DNA from 3 places in the Sphaerisporangium sp. NPDC051011 genome. Region 1 is predicted to be linked to each of the others. Evidence: riboswitches for the same ligand, from Rfam matches in the RefSeq annotation. Region 1 holds a riboswitch; each other region holds the start of a gene.
What was found. Region 1 has a riboswitch for thiamine pyrophosphate ahead of tenA (thiaminase II). Riboswitches for the same ligand answer to the same signal wherever they lie in the genome.

Region 1 (6,530 bases):
CGACTACCGTCACGGCCGCGCCGTCGCGGTACCTCGGCGCGGGCTCGTCCGCCAGCGTGCCGGTCGCGCAGGCGTACAGCAGACCCGCGAGCGGGGTCTCCAGGCGATCCAGCACGACCTGCGTCTCCGGGTCGCCGAAGCGCGCGTTGAACTCGATGACCCGCGGGCCCGAGGACGTCAGCGCCAGCCCCGCGTACAGCACCCCCGCGTACGGCGTGCCGCGCCGGGCCAGCTCGCGGACGGTGGGTAGCACGACCTCGTCCATGACGCGCTCGGTGAGCCACTGCGGCGCCCACGGCAGCGGGGTGTAGGCGCCCATGCCGCCGGTGTTCGGGCCCTCGTCGCCGTCGTAGGCGCGCTTGAAGTCCTGCGCGGGCTGCAGCGGCACGGCCGTCGCGCCGTCGCACAGCGCGAACAGCGACACCTCGGGACCGTCGAGGTACTCCTCGATGACGACGCGCTCGCACGCCGCCGAGTGGGCCAGCGCCTCGTCGCGGTCGGACGTCACCACGACGCCCTTGCCGGCCGCGAGCCCGTCGTCCTTCACGACGTACGGCGCGCCGAACGCGTCCAGCGCGGCCTCGGCCTCCTGGCGGGTGACGCACACGCGCGCGCCCGCCGTCGGCACGCCCGCCGCCGTCATCACGTCCTTGGCGAACGCCTTGGAACCCTCGATGCGTGCGGCCTGCGCGGACGGGCCGAAGCAGGCGATGCCCGCCGCGCGCACGGCGTCGGCGACGCCCGCCACCAGCGGCGCCTCGGGGCCGACCACGACGAGCTCGGCGCCGAGGCGCGTGGCCAGCGCGGCGACCGCCCGCGGGTCGGTGGGTACCACCGGATGTACGGTGGCCACCGCGGCGATGCCGGCGTTGCCGGGGGCGCAGTGCAGCTCCGACACCGAGGGGTCCAGCCCGAGGGCACGGCACAGGGCGTGCTCACGGCCGCCGGATCCAATCACAAGAACGCGCACGTGGGGAGTCTACGGGTCGGTTCCGGGGTCACCGGACCGCGTCCCGTGTTCCTGTCAGGGGGGTTCGGGGGTGGCGCGACGCTTGCTGGTCACGCACTGGTGAACGGCCTTTGTGCCGATATTCATGATCGAACCGGTAAGGGCGTTGTAGGCTAGGGGAGCAGCCCCGCCTGTGGTAGGTTGGGGCAGCTCTGGCTTGTCTCTCGGCGATTGGAGGTGGACTCGGGATGACTTCTGGTGATCCCAGCAGTACGTGCTCGCGCACGTACGTCGTGCGCAAACCCGACCACTCCAACTCGGTGTCCGACTGAGAGCCACGCGCTGACTTCCTCTTAGCGGCCGTTCGCCGCCCTTGACTCATTCGCGCATGGCTCCGCCAGGTCGGGCGGGAAGGGACCGCCATGCGCTCCTCCACCCTGTTCCAGCGGATCAACCTGCACCAGCGCCCCGCCCACGTGCGCCTCAGTGCCTCCCCCGGCGCGAAGGGCTCCCGACGTGAGCCGAACGGCCGGTGCGTGCCCCCGAGCGACTCCGTCGTGGAGTTCGGCGCCTACATCGGCGGCAAGCGTGTCGACGTCCCCGGCATCCCCGAGGCCGTCACCCTGGTTCGTGAGCACAACGCCGCCTCCGAGACCGGCGGCGCCTACGTCTGGGTCGGCCTGCACGAGCCCGATGCGCCCGAGGTCGGCTGGCTGGCCGAGATCTTCGGCCTCCACCCCCTCGCCGTCGAGGACGCCGTGAAGGCCCACCAGCGCCCCAAGGTCGAGCGCTACGGTGACTCACTGTTCGTCGTGCTCAAGACCGTCGCCTACCTCGACCACGACGAGCCGGACGACTCCCACCAGATCATCGCCACCGGCGAGATCATGGTGTTCGTCGGGTCCGACTTCGTGGTGACCGTCCGCCACGGCGAGCAGTGTCCCCTGGCCGACGTGCGCAGGCGCCTCGAAGACAAGCCGAAGCTGCTCGCGCGCGGGCCCTCCAGCGTGCTGCACGCCATCGCCGACCACGTCGTCGACAGGTACCTCTCGGTGTCCGATCTGATGCAGGCCGAGCTGGAAGAGGTCGAGGCCGCCGTCTTCGCCGACGTCAGCTCCCGCGACATCAGCCGCATCTACCAGCTCAAGCGCGAGATGATCGAGATGAAGCGCGCGGTCACGCCGTTGCAGACTCCGTTCAACGCGCTGCCCACCCGCCGCATGATCCCCTCCGAGATGCGCGAGTACTTCCGCGACGTCGTCGACCACCTCTCGCGGGTCTGCGAGCAGGTCGAGTCGTCCAACGAGCTGTGCAACTCCATCCTCCAGGCCGCGCTCGCGCGCTCCAACGCGCTCGCGAACGAGGACATGCGCAAGATCTCGGCATGGGTCGCCATCATCTCGGTCCCCACGATGATCGCCGGCATCTACGGCATGAACTTCCGCCACATGCCCGAGCTGTCCGCCATCTGGGGCTATCCGGTCGTGCTCGGCTTCATGCTCGTCGTCTGCTCGCTGCTCTACCGAGGGTTCCGCCGTAACAGCTGGCTTTGACCGTGGCCCTGACCGGGCGGCGGCGGTGCTGAACGTACCGGCCTGAACATTCCGGCCTGACTGACCGGCCCCCCGAGCCGGTCGGCGCTGGGCGTGTGGTGGCGGTGGCCGGTGTCGGCCGGTGCCGCGTCGGCCGGTGCCGCTCAGACAGGCCAGGACTCCTGGCGCCACGCGGCGTCCCAGAACATCCACTCATAGCGAGCCGTCGTGACGAAGTGCTCGAGCGCGACGGCGCGCTGCCGGGGCGTCGAGTCCGCGCCGGTACGGTCGATCAGGTCGACGACCCGGCGCACCACCTTCTGGAATGTCGGGTCCGCGTAGGCGGCGATCCACTGCGCGTACAGCGGGTCGGGCGACGACTTCGCGAGCAGCGTCTCGCCCATGCGGGCGTAGATCACGTAGCAGGGCAGCACCGCGGCCAGGGCGTCCAGGAACGAGCCCCCGTACACCGTGGCCAGCAGGTAGCTCGTGTACGCGCGGGTGGTCGGCGTGACGGGCAGCTTCTCGGCCTCCTCGGCCGAGCCGCCGAGCTGGAACATGAACTCCGAATGCATCTCCTGCTCGGTCGCGACCGCGTTCACCGCGTCGTGCGCGAACGCGCGTACGTGGTCCTCGCTGGGCGACTTCGCCGCGCACAGCGCGAGGGCCCGGGCGTAGTCGCGCAGGTAGTGGGAGTCCTGCACGACGAAGTGGCGGAACGTGTCGTGGGGCAGCGTGCCGTCGACCAGGCCCGTGATGAACGGGTGGTCGAGGATGGCCGTGAATGTGGGCTGGACGGCCTCCCACAGCTCTTCGCTGAACGGGCTGGACGACACCGTCAACGTGGCGGTGGACCCGGACGTCTCCATAGAACAGCTCCCTACGCCGGCATGACCCGGTCAGGTTCGAGCGGTCTGCGGCCGCAGCAGCCACACTCTCAGCCCGGTGCGCCGGGCTCCCGCGGTTGTCCTGGCAAGGCTAACGCGACCGTGTGATCGAGGCTAACCCAACATCGCTAACTCCGGCCCCGCAAAACCCCCAACCCACCCCCACCCCACGACTCACCCCACCAAATCACCTGACATAACCGAATACAAGCCATATCGCCCCCCAAACCAAGCAGAACCCGCCCCCACGAAGGCCAGACCGCCACCGTCGCAAGCGGGTCCCCGCTGGAACTGGTCCTCGCCTCCGCACCCGGGGGGCGCTCCGGCTCGGGCCCTGTTGTTGCCGACTGCTGATCGCTGGATGCTTCGAGTCGTCGTCCACCGGCTTCATGAGCCTCTTACGTGCCTGGCGCGATCTCGTCCCGGCTAGGAGTGGACGATGGGCGAGCTGAACATCCGTATGCAGTATCTGTGGCTCATTGTGGATGGGGTGAAGATTGTGGGCACCGTGTGCCTGATTTGCGCGCGGTCGTACCTAAATTGATTTGGCTCGATATATGAGTATTGGATTGCCTTCTGGGTGTTCGGATGATTATCTGTCGAAGTTTTGTTCGGACTTTGCCCTCCTGCTAATGTCCTGGCCATGCCCTCGTTGGAACATGAAGCATTCATTATGCTTTTCAAGAACCGCCCTGAAATGGCCGCGGAGTTGCTGGTCCGCGCCTTGGGGTTGACGCTTCCGAGCTACCGTGAGGCCAGGATCGAATCGGGTGATCTCACGCAGTGCCCACCGGTGGAGTACCAGGCGGACGCGGTGGTGACGTTCTCGGACAAAAAGCCGGTGCTCACCGTCGTGGTGGAGGTGCAACGAGGCCGTGACCACGGCAAGCGATGGAGTTGGCCGGTGTATCTGGCGGCGGTGCGGGCGCGGGCGCGCTGCCCCGCGATCCTGCTGGTCATCTGCCCTGACGCGCCCACCGCCCGGTGGTGCATGAAACCGATCGACATGGGGCATCCCGGCTGGCGGCTGGTTCCGCTGGTCGCGGGCCCGGACGCGTTCCCGACCTTGACGGACCCGGCCGAGGCGATCAATGCGCCGGAACTCGCGGTGCTGTCGGCGGTGGCCCATGGCGGCGACCTGGACGGCCAGCCGGTTCTGGAGGCCTTCCACGCCGCCCTGACCGCCCTCGATGACGAGCGGTCCCGGTTGTACGCTGACTTTGTTCTGAAGATGCTCCCTGAGCTGGCTCGCAAGCATATGGAGGAATTAATGGCCGTGGGGACCTACGAGTACCAGAGCGACTTCGCGAAGAAGTACGTCGCGGAGGGTAAGGCGGAGGCGATCGTGATGATCCTGAACGGTCGCGGGCTTTCCGTTTCGGAAGAGGCGTGTAGTCGCATTCTGGGGTGTACGGATGCGGCGCAGTTGGACATATGGCTCCAGCGGGCGCTGACGGTCGCTTCCGCTGAGGATGTGTTCGCCTGACAGATCAAGTGGTTACGGCAGCTCCGTCAGGGGTGACGGGTCCGTGATGGGGTTGAGGGCCACGTCCTACGAGTACCAGAGCGACTTCGCCAAGAAGTACATCGCGGAAGGCAAAGCGCAAGGCAAGGCGGAGGGTAAGGCGGAGGCGATCGTGATGGTTCTGGACGGTCGCGGGCTTTCCGTTTCGGAGGAGGCGTGTAGTCGCATTCTGGGGTGTACGGATGCGGCGCAGTTGGACACATGGCTCCAGCGGGCGCTGACGGTCGCTTCCGTTGAGGATGTGTTCGCCTGACAGATCAAGTGGTTACGGCCGCTTCGTCAGTGGTGACGGCATGCGCTCCACGTTGTACTGCCGCGCGTACACCAGATGCGTCCGGACGTCCGGCCACCGCCCCGCGCTGACGAGGGCCGGCGGGCCGAGTGCCGCGAGCGCTTCGGCCGATGGCAGGGCGGCCATCCCCTGGCGGGTGAGCCGATCGGTGTGGTGGTCAGGGGACGATGCGCAGCTGGGGGCGGTGGTCCGGGAGGCCGAGGAGTTGGCGGGCGCGGGGGACCGTCCAGGCCAGTTGGGTGGCCAGGGCGGGCATGGTGAGGCCCGTCTCGGCCGCCGCCAGGTCGAACGCCTGGGACAGCAGGACCGGATGCTCGCCCGGATAGCCGGTTATGGGCTCGTTGGCGAACCCCGGCTGATCGCGCAGGGCCGCGAGGCGCTGGTACGCGCGGCCGGCGGCAGAGTCCGACAGCAGGCCCACCTCGCGGCAGCGGTACAGCAGGGAGTCGACTGAGACGCCCCACACGTGCTTGAGCTCGGCCAGGCGGCGCAGGTCCAGGCGGCGGGGGAGGTCGGGCAGGATGCTGTCGCGCGGCGTGAGGAACTCGGCGGCGAAGGTGTCGGCCTCGCGCTCCTGCTGGACGTCGCCCGCCGCCGTCTCGCCGTGCAGGACGAGATGCCCCAGCTCGTGGGCGGCGGTGAAGCGGTAGCGGTGGATGTCGTCGAAGCGGTTGGCGGTCAGCACGACGATCGGCCGGGGGAGCTGCGACGTCGAGAACGCGTCGACCGTCGTCGCGTCCTCGTCGGGCGGGGGCAGGACGACGACGATGCCGTGGGCCTCCATCTGGCGCACCAGGTGGGCGATCGGGCCGGTGCCGAGGCCCCAGTGGCGACGCAGCTCGCGGGCGGCGGCGGCCGGGTCGCGGGGCAGCTCGACACCCGAGTGGACCTCTCCGCCGGAGAAGCCGGGCAGGTCGACGTGCGGCAGCCGTACGCGCTTCTCCAGGGCGTGGGTGAGCTCCCAGACCTGCTCGACGAACGCGACGGCCTTGACCCGCTGGTGGACGCGGGTGGAGCGCAGGCTGCGGAAGTGCGCCATCGACCCGTCCAGCTTGGCGTGCGGGCGGCCCGGCAGGAAGAACGCCATGGGCACGCCGAGGGACTCGGCCAGCCGGGGGACGAGGTCGGGCCGCGGGTGGGTGGCGCCGGTCTCGTACTGCCCGACCGCCGCCGGGGTGACGCCGATGCGCTCGGCGAGGTCCTTTTTGGTCAGCCCGGCGAGCCGCCGCGCCTGGGTGAGGCGCGCCTGGTCGAAGGCGTCGGCGACGGCCTGCGGCGTGGGCCCGCCTCGTGCTCCCGAGCCCGCCTGGTCGAAGAGGCGGATCTGGCCACGAGCCGGGCCAGG
Region 2 (6,530 bases), on a different contig from region 1:
CGCATCGACCACTACATGGAGATTGGCTTCGGCGGTTTCGTCGGCATCGTGGACGCGATCGGCGGCGTGAACATCTGCGTCAAGCAGAACATCAAGGACCCCAAGGCCGGGATCAACCTGAAGAAGGGCTGCCAGGACATGGACGGCGGCACCGCGCTCGGGTACGTCCGCACCCGCAAGACCGGCGCGCTGCCCGACTTCGACCGCACCCAGCGCCAGCGGCAGTTCTTCTCGGCCGTGGTCAAGAAGGTCGCCAACCCAGGCGTGCTGCTCAACCCGTTCCAGTCGATCCCGCTGGCGATGAGCGCCACCGACTCGGTCGCCGTCGACCCGGGGACGGGCACGTTCGACCTGCTGTCCCTGGGCCTGGCGATGGGCGGCAGCCCGGTCACCACGGCCGTCCCGGTCGGCTCGCTGCCCACGATCAACGGCGCCTCCGTCGTCAAGTGGGACACCGAGAAGGCCCTGCGCCTGTTCAAGGCCCTCGCCGAGGACAAGCCGGTCCCGGAGGACGTCCTCACCAACAAGTAGCCCGGAGGCGGCGCCAAGTAGCCCGGAGGCGGCCATGAGAATGCCGGCCGGGCCTCCCGGGAGGCCACCTGTGCTTCCTGGACCGCCGCCTTCGCAGGACCGCCGGTCGCTCCCGTCCGTCGAGCCGGGAGCGACCTCTCACCCGCCCGTTCGCGCAGGGGCTCGCCGGGGTGGGGGCTCAGGAGCCGACGGTGCCCGAGGTGACCGCGACGGTCGTGGCGGCCACCACCCCGGCCATCAAGGCCGCGTTCACGGCGGCGATCGTCTTGGCGACCGCGGGGCCGGCCCAGTCGCCCTCGACTACCTCTTTGACGCGCCGCCTGTCGGCCTCGGGGAACAGCTTGCGGTCCAGCTTGCAGGCGTTCAGGACGCCGATGAGGACGGCCGAGCGCTCATCAGGCTCGGCTCCGGCGAGGACGCCGGCGAGGCGCGCGCGGACCGCCCGCTCGACCGCCGGGTCCTGCTCGGGGTAGGACCTGCTGGGGAACAGGCCGAGCACCTTGGTGGACCGCTCGCTCAGCACCCCGCGCCCGGCCAGGCGGCTCAGCAGGCGCTTGCGCAGCGCCATGGACTTGATCTTGGACACCCACGCGGCGGGCTTGCGCTCGTGGTCGGCGGCGACGTGGGCCAGCACGGCGTCGAGCTCCTCGTCGCCGGTCGGCGCGGGGTCGAGGACGACGACCTTGCCACCTTCGAGGCCGAGGCGCCGGGCGACGAACAGATCGGCCAGCAGGGCACCCGCGAGGCCGGCGTCCAGCTCGGTGGAGCCGATCAGCGGTTTGCCGGTGTCGTCGCGGTAGGCGAGCAGCAGCAGCTCTTCGGCGATGGTCACGTCCATGGTCGGCCCCCAGGCGGTTTCCGTTCTTGCTGACACCGTAGGTCACGGACGGGCGCGCGGTGCGCCGCCGGCCGTGGTTATCCACAGGTGAGTTCGTTGTCCACAGGCCGCCGGGACCCCGCTGGGGGCCGACCCGGCCGGTTCAGGGTCGCTGCCGGTTTCGTGGCGTGGTGAGAGGTTAGTGTGAGGGCATGCCGGAGCTACCCGAGGTGGAGTCGCTGGCGGAGTTCCTCCGCGAGCGGGCCGTCGGCCGCTCGATCGCGGCCGTGGACGTCGTCGCCTTCCAGGCGCTGAAGACCGTCGATCCCCCCGTCACGTCCCTGCCGGGCCTGACGCTGACCGGCGTCACCAGGCACGGCAAGTTCCTCGACCTCGACGCCGACGGCATCCACTTCGTCACCCACCTGTCCAGGGCGGGCTGGCTCCGCTGGCGCGACGACCTGTCCGGCGCCCGCCCGGTGCGCCCCGGCAAGGGCCCGCTGGCCGTACGGGTGCGGTTCGCCCCCGACGACGAGGGCCTGCAGCCCGGGTTCGAGCTGACCGAGGCCGGCACCCAGAAGCGGCTGGCGGTGTACGTCGTCCGCGACCCGGCCGAGGTGCCGGGCATCGCCGCGCTCGGCCCCGACCCGCTGACCCCCGAGTTCACCCGCGAGACGCTGAAGCGCATCGTGAACGGCAGCCGCACGCAGATCAAGGGCCTGCTGCGCGACCAGAAGGTCATCGCGGGCATCGGCAACGCGTACTCCGACGAGGTGCTGCACGCGGCGAAGATGTCCCCCTTCAAGATCGCGGGCTCGCTGACGGACGAGGCCGTGGCGGACCTGTACGACGCGATCGTGGACACGTTGCGCACGGCCGTCGAGCGCGCGCACGGCATCGCCGCGAAAGACCTCAAGAGCGAGAAGAAGTCAGGTCTGCGGGTTCACGGCCGTACAGGCGAGAAATGCGCCGTCTGCGGTGACACGATCAGAGAGGTCTCCTTCGCCGACTCCTCCCTCCAGTACTGTCCGACGTGCCAGACCGGCGGCAAGCCGCTGGCCGACCGCAGGCTGTCGCGCCTGCTCAAGTAGGTCTCACGTAGGTCCGTGATGCGCCGCTGACCTGCCTTCTCGTGAAAAACGACGGTCTGTCATCGATGACAACGGTCTGTTAGCGGGCGGAATGGTCGCGCAACAGGGACAATGAAGGCATGACCGTCCCAGAGATCGATGCCAAAGCCGTGCCCGACGACGTCTTCCTGCTCGACGTGCGCGAGCTCGACGAGTGGCAGGCGGGCCACGCCCCGACGGCCGTCCACATCCCGCTCGGCACGCTGCAGCAGCGCGTCGACGAAGTCCCGGCCGGTGTCCCGGTGTACGTCATCTGCCGCGTCGGCGGCAGGTCCGCGCAGGCCGCCGCGTGGCTGAACCACGTCGGGCGCGAGGCCGTCAACGTCGACGGGGGAATGTACTCCTGGGCCGCCGCCGGACGGCCGATGGTCGCCGAAAACGGAGCCCAGCCGTACGTCGCGTGACCCTTGGATGTAATAATCCAGTAAAAATCCATACCGCGGGAGCTCGGGCGAGACCGGGCTGAGAGGGCGGTTCCCGGCAAACCCGGGCGCACCGCCGACCGCATGAACCTGGACCGGGTAATGCCGGCGTAGGGAGTGTGCGATGTCGTCCATCGTCGACGAAGTCCCCCTGACCCTCGACGAGGCTCCGCCGAAGACGCTGGGGGCGCTCGACCAGGGCGCGTTCTGGGCCAATCTCGGGGTCAGCCTGCTCGGCTTCTCCGGGGCGCTGTATCTGCTCGACCCGCTGGGCGGCCGGCCGCTGAGCCTGGCGGCGGCCGTTCTCGCGGCCGTCGTCGGCAGCCTCGTCGGCACGGTGATGGTCGGTCTGGCGGCCGTTCCCGGGGCGCGTACCGGCGCCCCGGCGATGGTTCTGCTGCGCGGCCTGTTCGGCGTGCGGCTGTCGTACGTCCCGACCGTGCTGAACATCGTGCAGATGCTCGGGTGGGGCGCCTTCGAGCTGTGGGTGATCGCCACCGCCGCCCAGGCCGTCTTCGGCGACGCGGTTCCGTACCAGGTCTGGGTGCTGGCGGCGGGGGCGCTCACGATCGCGCTGACCATACGCCCGCTCGGGGCGATCCGGCTGCTGCGCCGGTTCGTGACGGCGGGCGTGGTGGTCGCCATGGTGTGGCTTGCCGTGGCGCTGCTGCGCGAGGGCCCCTCACTCGGCGCCGGGAGCTGGGACGCGTTCGCCCCCGCCGTCGACTACGTGATCGCGCTGTCGGTCTCGTGGGTCCCGGTCGCGGCCGACTACGCGCGGCACTCGCGCTCCAGCCGCGCGGCCTTCGGCGGCGTGGTCGGCGGGTACACGATCGCGCAGGTCGCGTGCCTGGTGATGGGCGTGCTCGCGCTGTCGCTTGTGGGCAACGACGCCGACCGGGTCTGGGAGGCGTTCGTGGCCGTGCCCCTCGGGGCCGTGTTCTTCGGCGTCCTGGTGCTGCGCGAGGCCGACCAGTCCTTCGCCAACGTGTACTCCACGGCGATGTCGCTGCAGAACCTGCTGCCCCGGGTGGACCGGCGCGTCTTCTCGATCGGCGTCGGGGTGTTGACCACGGGCGTCGCCCTGTTCGTGGACGTCAGATCCTACGGGGCGTTCCTCGGCGTGATCGGCGCGGTGTTCGTCCCGATGTTCGCCGTCCTGGCCGTCGACTACTTCCTGCTCGGCGCGGCCGGCCGCTGGGACACCTCGGAGGACGCGCCCTCCCGGTGGCTGATGATCGTGCCGTGGGTGCTGGGCTTCGTGGCGTACTGGCTCGTGACGGTGACGCCGACGGTGGGCTGGTGGGACGCGGCCTGGGCGGCGGTGCGCGACGCGATCGGGTTCGCGCACCAGCCGTGGATGAACGCGGCGCTGGCGGCGTTCGTCGTCTCGGCGCTGGTCACGCTGGCGCTGGGCCCACTGGCGCGCCTTCGAGGCGCAGCAGGTGCTCCTTCGCGGCCGGCCCGCCGGCGTACCCCCCAAGATGCCCAGGCGCCTCGATCGCCCGGTGACACGGCACGATGACGCACACCGGGTCGGCGGTCAGCGCGTTGCCGATGGCGCGCAACGCCTGCGGGCGGCCGATCCGGTCGGCGATCTCCTGATATGTCGTGACGCTGCCGTACGGCACCGCCATCGTCATCTGGAGCACCGTGCGGGCGAACGGCGTGGCCAGCCGCAGGTCCACCGGGGTCGTGAACGCGCGCAGCCTGCCCGAGAAGTACGCGTCGAGCTCGCGGCGGATCGGGTCGAGGCGGCGGGGGTCGTTGCCGATGAACGTGCCGATCTCGCGGGAGACGCGCGCGAAGACGACGTGCTCGTCCTCGTAGCTGCATGCGGCCACGCCGCGCGCGGTGACGGCGAGCGTCATGCGGCCGACGGGGGTGTCGGTCATGCCGAAGGCGATGTCGGGCGGGGTCTCGCCGACGTAGCCGGGAGAGGTCACCCGCACCAGGGCGTCGAGGTCACCTGTCGTCATCGCCCCATCCCTCCCGGTCCCGCTACCGGCAGCGTAGCGGAGTGCGGCCTCCTACCGGCCACGACGTAGTTGGCGAAGTCCATGTCGCCCGGGTTCCGCCTGCTTTACCCGGGCCGGAGAGGGGGAGGAATGCTCCGGTGGCGAGCGAACCGGTCCCCCCGGCGTCCCCCGAGACCGCCCGGGACGGGCAATTGCGACTATTCGTACATCGAAAGTGCCAAGACGCGGCTGCGAAAACGGGCACGATGGGGGTCATGAGTGACGACAGGGTAGAGAATGCCGATGAAGGCTTTGCTCGCGCTGTCCTCGCGAGCGCGGCGGACGCCGTCGTGGCGCTCGACCGCGACCTCAACATCCTGATGTGGAACCCCGCCGCGGAGCGGCTCTTCGGCTTCGCCGCGGCCGACGTCACCGGGCGCAGGGTGCCGCTCGTCCCGGACGAGCTGATGGCCGAGCACCACGCGGTCCTGGAACGGGTCCGCACCGGCGGTCCCGTCTCGCTGCGCACCAGGCGCTGCCACCGCGACGGCGCGCTCGTGGACGTCCGCGTGGACATCAGCGCCCTGCGCGCCGAATCCGGCGCCCTGCTCGGGTACGTCACCGTCTACCACCCCGTCGCCAACGACTCGGTCGCCCGCGAGCGCGGCGCGCGCAGGGCCAGGCTGGTGCGGCGGCTCACCGACGTCGTGGCCGACATCAACGCCGAGCTGGAGCTGCCGTCCGTCCTCGACCGCATCGCCGCGAGCCTCACCGAGCTGACCGGCGCCGACGCGGGCGGCTTCGTGCTGATCGAGGACGACCGCCTGCGCCTGGTCAGCGCGCACGGGCTGCCCGGGAGGCTGAAGGGCGCCACGGCCGACCTGCGCAGCAGCCTCGTCGGCAAACTGCTGCGCACCGGCAAGACCGTGCTGCTGGAGACGGGCGACCAGGCGGCGCTGGACGAGCTGATCTGGTCGGAGCTGCCCGGCCTGCACACGATCGCGCTCGGCGTCGCCGCGGTGGGCGGGCGTCCGTACGGGGCGCTGTACGCGCTGTTCGCCGAGGGGACGGCCGGGCACATCGAGCTGGAGCTGCTCGAACTGCTCGCCGGGCACGCGGGCATCGCCCTCGGCAACGCGATGGCCTACCAGGACGTCGTCCGGCAGCGGGCGCACGAGCGCGCGGTCGTGGACGCCAGCGCCGACGGCATCGCGGTGCTCGACGACCGCGGGCGCGTCCGGCAGTGGAACCCCGCGGCCGAGGAGCTCACCGGCGTGCGCGCCGCCCAGGTGATCGGCGGGCTCCCGCCGTTTCCGCTGCCCGACCCGGGCGAGAAGCTCACGACGCAGCTTTCGTCCGGGCGCTGGCTGGACGTGGTGAGCGCCGAGATCATCGAGACCGGCGAGATCGTGGTGGATTTCCGCGACGTCACCCGGGCCAAGGAGCTGGAGGAGGCCAAGGACCTGTTCCTCGCCACCACCAGCCACGAGCTGCGCACCCCGATCACCGTCGTCCAGGGGTTCGCCGGCACTTTGGACGCGCGCTGGGACAAGCTGTCGGACGTCGAGCGGCGCTCGGCCGTACGGACCATCGCGGAGCGGTCGCGGGCGCTCGGCCAGCTCATGGACCACCTGCTGCTCGGATCGCGGTCGGGCGCCGACGAGCTGAAGGT
Region 3 (6,530 bases), on a different contig from region 1:
CCCGGGCGCGGAACGCCCGGGCTTGGTCGGCGTCGGCCAGATCGGTCCGCAGCAGAAGTAGTCCACGCCGTCCTCGGCGGCCGCCGCTGACGCCTCCGCGTCGCTGTGCGTCGACCGCCCGATCAGGATGTCCGGCCCCAGCATCGCCCGCGCCACCGCCACGGGAAGATCGTCCTGCCCGAGGTGGAGCACGTCGGGACGGGCGGCGAAGGCGATGTCGGCCCGGTCGTTGACCGCGAGCAGGGCTCCGTGCCTGTCGCAGGCGTCGCGGAACACTTCGAGCAGCTCCAGCTCCTGCCGGGCCTCCAGGCCCTTCTCGCGGAGCTGGACGATGTCGACGCCGCCCGCGAGGACGGCGTCCAGGAACTCTTCCAGGTCGCCCTGACGGCGGCGGCCGTCGGTACAGAGGTAGAGCCTCGCGTCAGAAACCGAGCGCCTGGGCACGCCTCTTCACCTCGGTGTGCCGGCCGGCGACGATCGCGTCGACCGGGGCCCCCGGCAGGGATTCGTCAGGGGTGAAGAGCCACCGCAGGGCCTCGACGTCGTCGTACCCCGCGTCCGCCAGGACGGTCAGAGTTCCGGGCAGGCCCTTGAGCACGTCGTCCCCGACGATGAAGACCGCCGGCACCTCCGGTTCTGGGCCGCCCCTGCGGACGCCGATGAGCTTCTTGTCCTTGAGGAGCTGCTTGGCCCGCCCGGCACTGAGCCCGAGCCGGCCGCCTACGTCCGACAGGGGGAGCCATTCCCCCACGAGCTGGTCGGTTTCCCGATCGATCTGCGCAACAGAAAGCGTCACGAGTCCACAACTACCACGTCGTAGGAGGTCTCAAACACCCCCACAGGGGTCACAAGCAGTCACGCAAGGGTATCGATGGGTCCTTGGCGCGATCTTCGTCCAGCCTTTGCCCGCCCTCAACGATCCGGCGCCCCTGGACGAGGTCGCGTGGGCGGTCCACCGTGAAGATCGCCGCGAGACGGTCGTTTTCGGTCAGCCAGATCGCGGCCCACTTGGGGTCGGACGCCGGGTCGCCGCGCAGCACGAGGCGGGCACCGGTGTGGTGGCCGGCGTACTGGAGCATGCGGCCGAACTGCTCCGACCAGAAGTACGGGACGGGGTCGTACACGGCGGTCTGGCCGAGCAGGGTGGCCACGGCGGTCTCGGGGGCGTGCAGCGCGGTGTCCCAGTGCTCGATGCGCAGGCGGCGGCCGAAGCGGCGCGACCACCAGTTGGCGCAGTCGCCGACCGCGACGACGCGGTCCATGGACGTGCGCAGGTGCTCGTCGACCAGGACGCCGTTGTCCAGCGCGATGCCCGATCCGGCGAGCCATCCGACGGCCGGGCGCACGCCGATGCCCGTCACGACGACGTCCGCGGGGATCCAGGAGCCGTCCATCATCGCGAGCCCGCCCGGGTCGACCGAGCCGACCATGGTGCCGAGCCGCAGCTCGATGCCGGCCTCGGCGTACCAGGGCGCCGTGTGGGCGCCGATCTCGGGGCCGAGGGCGGCGGCCAGGGGCGAGGCGGCGGCCTCGACGACGGTCACCTCGCATCCCGCGCGGCGCGCCGCCGTGGCGATCTCCGCGCCGATCCAGCCCGCGCCGACGATGGCCACCCGCGTGCCGGGGGTCAGGCGCGCCCGCAGGGCCAGGGCGTCGTCGATGGTGCGCAACGTGTACTGGGGCCCCTCGCCGCGCAGCCTGATCGGGGTCGCGCCGGTGGCGATCACCAGCCCGTCGTACTCCAGCTCGCCCTCGGTCGTCTCCACGACACCCTCGCGCAGGCCCTTGGCGGCGACCTCGGTGCGCAGGTCGATGTCCAGGGCCCCGAGATCGGAGTCCACGACGGTCGAGTCCAGGTCGCCGGCCATGACGGCCTTGGACAGGGGTGGCCGATCGTAGGGGCGATGCCTCTCGTCGCCCACCAGAGTGACGCGCCCGTGGTACCCGCGCGCCCGCAGCGCTTCGACACTCCGTACGCCGGCCAGCCCGGCGCCCACCACCACGACATGATTCACAACTTGACAGTAAGCGGCGAGCCGGGTAACCCGCCAACGGCGATTTGGTAACGAATTGGCTCACTACTACACACGCGGGGTGATGAGAACGCTCAAGCGGGTGCGCAACGACGTACCAAGGCAGGAATAGGCACAGCGACAGGAATAGGCTTGTCCCGACAGACGCGCGGGAGTCCGGCGAGACCGGGCTGAGAGGAGGGCTGGCGGCCCTCGACCGCAAAGACCTGATCCGGATCATGCCGGCGAAGGGAGCGAGACCTCATGGTCGACACGGGCGCCGATAGCGGCTCAGCCGGGGCCGCGGACGTCGTGGTCGTGGGCGGCGGCATCGCCGGCCTGTCGGTGGCCTGGCGCGCCGCGGCGGCCGGGCACAAGGTGGTCGTCGCCGACCCCTCCCCCGGCTCGGGGGCCACCCACGCCGCCGCGGGCATGCTCGCCCCGGTGAGCGAGGTCACCTACACCGAGGAGCCGCTGCTGCGCCTCGGCCTGGCCTCGCTGGAGCTGTGGCCCGCGTTCGCGGCCGAACTGTCGGAGGAGTCCGGCCTGGACGTCGACCACCGCGCCGACGGCACGCTGGACGTCGCCTTCGGCGCGGACGACCTGGCCGCCCTGGACGAGCTGGCCGAGTTCATGGGCAAGCTGGACCTGCCCGTCGAACGCCTGACCGGGCGCGAGTGCCGGCGCGCCGAGCCGATGCTGGCGCCCTCGGTCCGCGGCGGGCTGCTGGCCCCGGGCGACGCGTGGGTGGACCCGCGCCGGGTCACCGCCGCCCTGCTGGCCGCGCTGTCGCGCCGGGGGGCGTCCGTGGTGCGCGAGCGCGTGGCCGGCCTCGTGGTCGAGCGCGGCGCCGCGCGCGGGGTGCTCCTGGGGGACGGGCGCGCGCTCGCCGCCGAGCGGGTCGTGCTGGCCGCCGGGGCGTGGTCGGGGACCCTTCCGGGCCTGCCGCCGGAGGTCGCGCCGCCCGTGCGCCCGGTCAAGGGGCAGATCATGCGGCTGCGCGGCGCGCCGGGGTTCCTCGGCCGCTGCGTGCGCGGGGTGGTCCACGGCTCCAGCGCGTACCTGGTGCCCCGCGGCGACGGCGAGATCGTCCTCGGCGCCACGCAGGAGGAGATGGGGTTCGACACCCGCGTGACCGCCGGCGGGCTGTGGGAGCTGCTGCGCGACGCCCGCGAGCTGGTCCCTGGCGTGACCGAGCTGGAGGTGTCCGGCCTCAGCGCGGGCCTTCGCCCCGGAACGCCCGACAACCTGCCCGTGCTCGGGGCGACGGCGATCGAGGGCCTCCTGCTCGCCTCCGGCCACCACCGCGGCGGCGTCCTGCTCGCCCCCCTGACCGCGGGCCTCCTCGCCGCCGAGCTGGACGCGACGCTCGCCGGGTCCGCGTACGAGGACGCGGCGGCGGTCTGCTCGCCGCGCCGCTTCCACCGGGCGGCGCACGGATCGGGGAACGGCACCACCGGCCACCATCGATGACCAAGGAGGGTCGGGGCGCCCCCGGTCCCCGCCAGGGATCCGCCCCGCAACCGCGATGAACGTGACGATCAACGGAAACCCCTGCCGGCTGCCCGAAGGCGCCACCGTCGCCCACGCCGTCGAGGTGCTCACCTCGGCCGTGGCGGGCGTGGCGGTGGCCCTCAACGACGAGGTGGTCCGCCGCGGCGCGTGGGGCTCCACGCCGCTGGGCGAGAACGACCGCGTCGAGGTGCTGACGGCGGTGCAGGGTGGATGACCCCCGTACGACCCAGGTGAGGACTCAGATGAGACCGGCGGGACCGGCGAGACAACGGAGGTGGCACGGATGACGAGCGTGACCGAGCCGAGGACGGCGGACGAGAAGCGCGACGCGGGCCCGGCGGACGACGCGCTGGCGCTCGGCGGCGAGAAGTTCGCCTCACGCCTCATCATGGGCACCGGCGGCGCGCCGTCGCTGGAGGTCCTGGACGAGGCGCTGGCCGCGTCCGGCACCGAGATCACCACGGTGGCCATGCGCCGGCTGGACCCCTCGGCGCGCGGGTCGGTGCTGGACGTGCTGCGCGCGCGGGGCGTCAAGGTGCTCCCCAACACCGCGGGCTGCTACACGGCCGGAGAGGCGGTGCTCACGGCGCGCCTGGCCCGGGAGGCGCTCGGCACGCCCTGGGTGAAGCTGGAGGTGATCAGCGACGAGCGCACCCTGCTGCCCGACCCGATCGAGACCTTCGAGGCCGCCGAGCGGCTGGTCGCCGACGGGTTCGTCGTCCTGCCCTACATCGGGGACGACCCGGCGCTGGCGCGGCGCCTGGAGCAGGCCGGATGCGCCGCCGTCATGCCCCTCGGCTCCCCCATCGGCTCGGGCCTCGGCATCCGCAACCCCCACAACATCGAGCTGATCGTGGAGGCGGCGGGCGTCCCGGTGATCCTCGACGCCGGCATCGGCACGGCGAGCGACGCGGCGCTGGCGATGGAGCTAGGATGCGACGCGGTCCTGCTCGCCAGCGCGGTCACCCGCGCCCGCAGGCCCGGCCTGATGGCCGCGGCGATGAAGCATGCCGTGACGGCGGGCCGTATGGCGCGCCTCGCGGGCCGGATCCCCCGGCGGAGGTACGCTGAGGCCTCCTCACCGGCGATCACGGCCGGTGCGCACGAGTAAGTGGCCCCTTCCAGACGGGAAAACATGTCGGCATCGGTTTGGGATGTGCTTGCCCTCGTCCCGGCAAACCGCCCGTAAACTCACTCCCGTGGACACGACGGTTGCGGACCCCCTCGTAGGGCGAGTGCTGGACGGGCGCTATCGCGTCGAGTCGCGTATCGCCCGCGGTGGCATGGCCGCTGTCTACCTGGCCAGGGACGTGCGGCTCGACCGCACGGTCGCCCTGAAGGTCATGCACCGCTCCCTCGCCGAGGACCCCGACTTCGTGCGGCGGTTCATCGGCGAGGCGAAGTCCGTCGCCAGCCTCTCCCACCCCAACGTCGTCCACGTCTTCGACCAGGGCACCGACGGCGACCACGTCTACCTGTCGATGGAGTACGTCCCGGGGCGCACCCTGCGCGACGTCCTGCGGCAGCGTGGCCGCCTGCCGGCGCGCGAGGCCCTGGAGATCATGATCCCGGTGCTGGCCGCGCTCGGCGCGGCCCACCAGGCGGGCATGGTCCACCGCGACGTCAAGCCCGAGAACGTCCTGCTGAGCGACGACGGCCGCGTGAAGGTCGTCGACTTCGGGCTCGCCCGCGCCATCGACTCGGGCAACCAGACCCGCACCGGCGTCATGATCGGCACGATCGCCTACATGTCGCCCGAGCAGGTCACGGCGGGGGTCACGGACGCGCGCAGCGATGTGTACGCCGCCGGGGTGATGCTGTTCGAGCTGCTGACCGGGCGGCAGCCCTACCAGGGCGAGACCCCGATGTCGGTGGCCTACCGGCACGTCCACGACCGCGTGCCCGCGCCGTCCTCGCTGGCGCCCGAGAGCCCGGCCGTGCTGGACCGGCTCGTGCTGTCCGCCACCGACCGCGACCCGAACCACCGCCCGACCGACGCCACGGCGCTGCTCGTCGCGGCCGTCGAGGCCCACCGCGCGCTGCCGCGCGACCCCGCCCCGGCCCCTCCCCATCCCGTCCCGGCCCCGGCCCCGGCGCACGCGGCGCCCGCCAACCCCACGCTCGTCCAGTCGCGCACCGAGATGCTCACCACGCCGGGGATCGCGCCCCCGCCGCCCGGCCACCGCGAGCGGCGGCGCGTCCGGCCGGTCTGGTTCATCGTCGCCCTGGCCGTGGTCATGACCGGCGCGATCGGCGCCACGGGCTGGTGGTTCTCCGAGGGCCGGTACACCAAGGTCCCCGACCTGCTCGGCATCAACGTGACGGTCGCCAAGGCCGAGGCCGAGAAGCAGGGCTTCAGCGTCAAGATCGGCGAGCCCGAGAACGACACCAAGCTCGGCGAGAACAAGGTGCTGCGCACGGACCCGGAGTCCGGCCGCGAGGTGATCCAGGGCGCGCTCATCACGCTGATCCCGTCCGCCGGGCCGCGCAAGATCGCGGTGCCCAACGTGGTGAACCTCGCCGAGGCCGACGCCCGCAGCAAGATCTCCGAGGCCGGGCTCACCCCAGGGGCCGTCAGTCGCGTGCCGAGCGACACCGTGCAGCGCGGCCTGGTCCTGCGCACGAGCCCGCAGGTCGGCACGCGGGTGAAGGAGGGCGGCACGGTCCAGATCGTCCTCAGCGCCGGTCAGCTCATGCCCGACGTGAGCGAGATGCAGTGCGACCAGGCCGACGCGTTCCTGCGCGGGAAGGGCTTCGTCCCGACGGTCGTCCAGCAGACCGACGACGCCCAGCCCGGCACGATCATCGCCCAGTCCCCCGCCGCGCGCGCCGAGGTCACCGCCGGTCAGGGCGTGCAGCTCACCTGCTCCAAGGGCCCCGACACCGGCTTCCACTGGCCCTGGGAGAACCCGGAGGATCAGAACGAGCAGCCCGGCCAGGCGCTCGTCCCGATCCCGGACGTCCGCTTCAAGAAGGTCGGCGAGGCGGCGGAGGAACTGCGCA

Region 2: linked by a shared signal. The riboswitch ahead of AB0H21_RS38425 (cytosine permease) and the one ahead of tenA (thiaminase II) in region 1 are both predicted to bind thiamine pyrophosphate.
Region 3: linked by a shared signal. The riboswitch ahead of thiO (glycine oxidase ThiO) and the one ahead of tenA (thiaminase II) in region 1 are both predicted to bind thiamine pyrophosphate.

What each region holds. Positions count from the first base shown of each region.
Region 1 is NZ_JBFAGG010000008.1:164,880-171,409, reverse strand. It holds gene purD (phosphoribosylamine--glycine ligase) at 1-970, opposite strand, end outside; gene AB0H21_RS20075 (magnesium and cobalt transport protein CorA) at 1,372-2,502, shown strand; gene tenA (thiaminase II) at 2,646-3,350, opposite strand; TPP riboswitch at 3,342-3,454, opposite strand; gene AB0H21_RS20065 (hypothetical protein) at 4,012-4,854, shown strand; gene AB0H21_RS20060 (hypothetical protein) at 4,901-5,146, shown strand; gene AB0H21_RS20055 (hypothetical protein) at 5,159-5,311, opposite strand; gene AB0H21_RS20050 (XRE family transcriptional regulator) at 5,343-6,530, opposite strand, start outside.
Region 2 is NZ_JBFAGG010000026.1:59,821-66,350, reverse strand. It holds gene AB0H21_RS38445 (LCP family protein) at 1-531, shown strand, start outside; gene AB0H21_RS38440 (GPP34 family phosphoprotein) at 710-1,369, opposite strand; gene AB0H21_RS38435 (DNA-formamidopyrimidine glycosylase family protein) at 1,561-2,439, shown strand; gene AB0H21_RS38430 (rhodanese-like domain-containing protein) at 2,559-2,882, shown strand; TPP riboswitch at 2,907-3,034, shown strand; gene AB0H21_RS38425 (cytosine permease) at 3,025-4,425, shown strand; partial or broken gene AB0H21_RS38420 (methylated-DNA--[protein]-cysteine S-methyltransferase) at 4,385-4,537, opposite strand; gene AB0H21_RS38415 (PAS domain S-box protein) at 5,125-6,530, shown strand, end outside.
Region 3 is NZ_JBFAGG010000003.1:286,254-292,783, reverse strand. It holds gene thiE (thiamine phosphate synthase) at 1-444, opposite strand, end outside; gene AB0H21_RS08555 (Rv2175c family DNA-binding protein) at 422-796, opposite strand; gene AB0H21_RS08550 (FAD-dependent oxidoreductase) at 846-2,015, opposite strand; TPP riboswitch at 2,172-2,283, shown strand; gene thiO (glycine oxidase ThiO) at 2,277-3,485, shown strand; gene thiS (sulfur carrier protein ThiS) at 3,541-3,741, shown strand; gene AB0H21_RS08535 (thiazole synthase) at 3,811-4,638, shown strand; gene pknB (Stk1 family PASTA domain-containing Ser/Thr kinase) at 4,727-6,530, shown strand, end outside.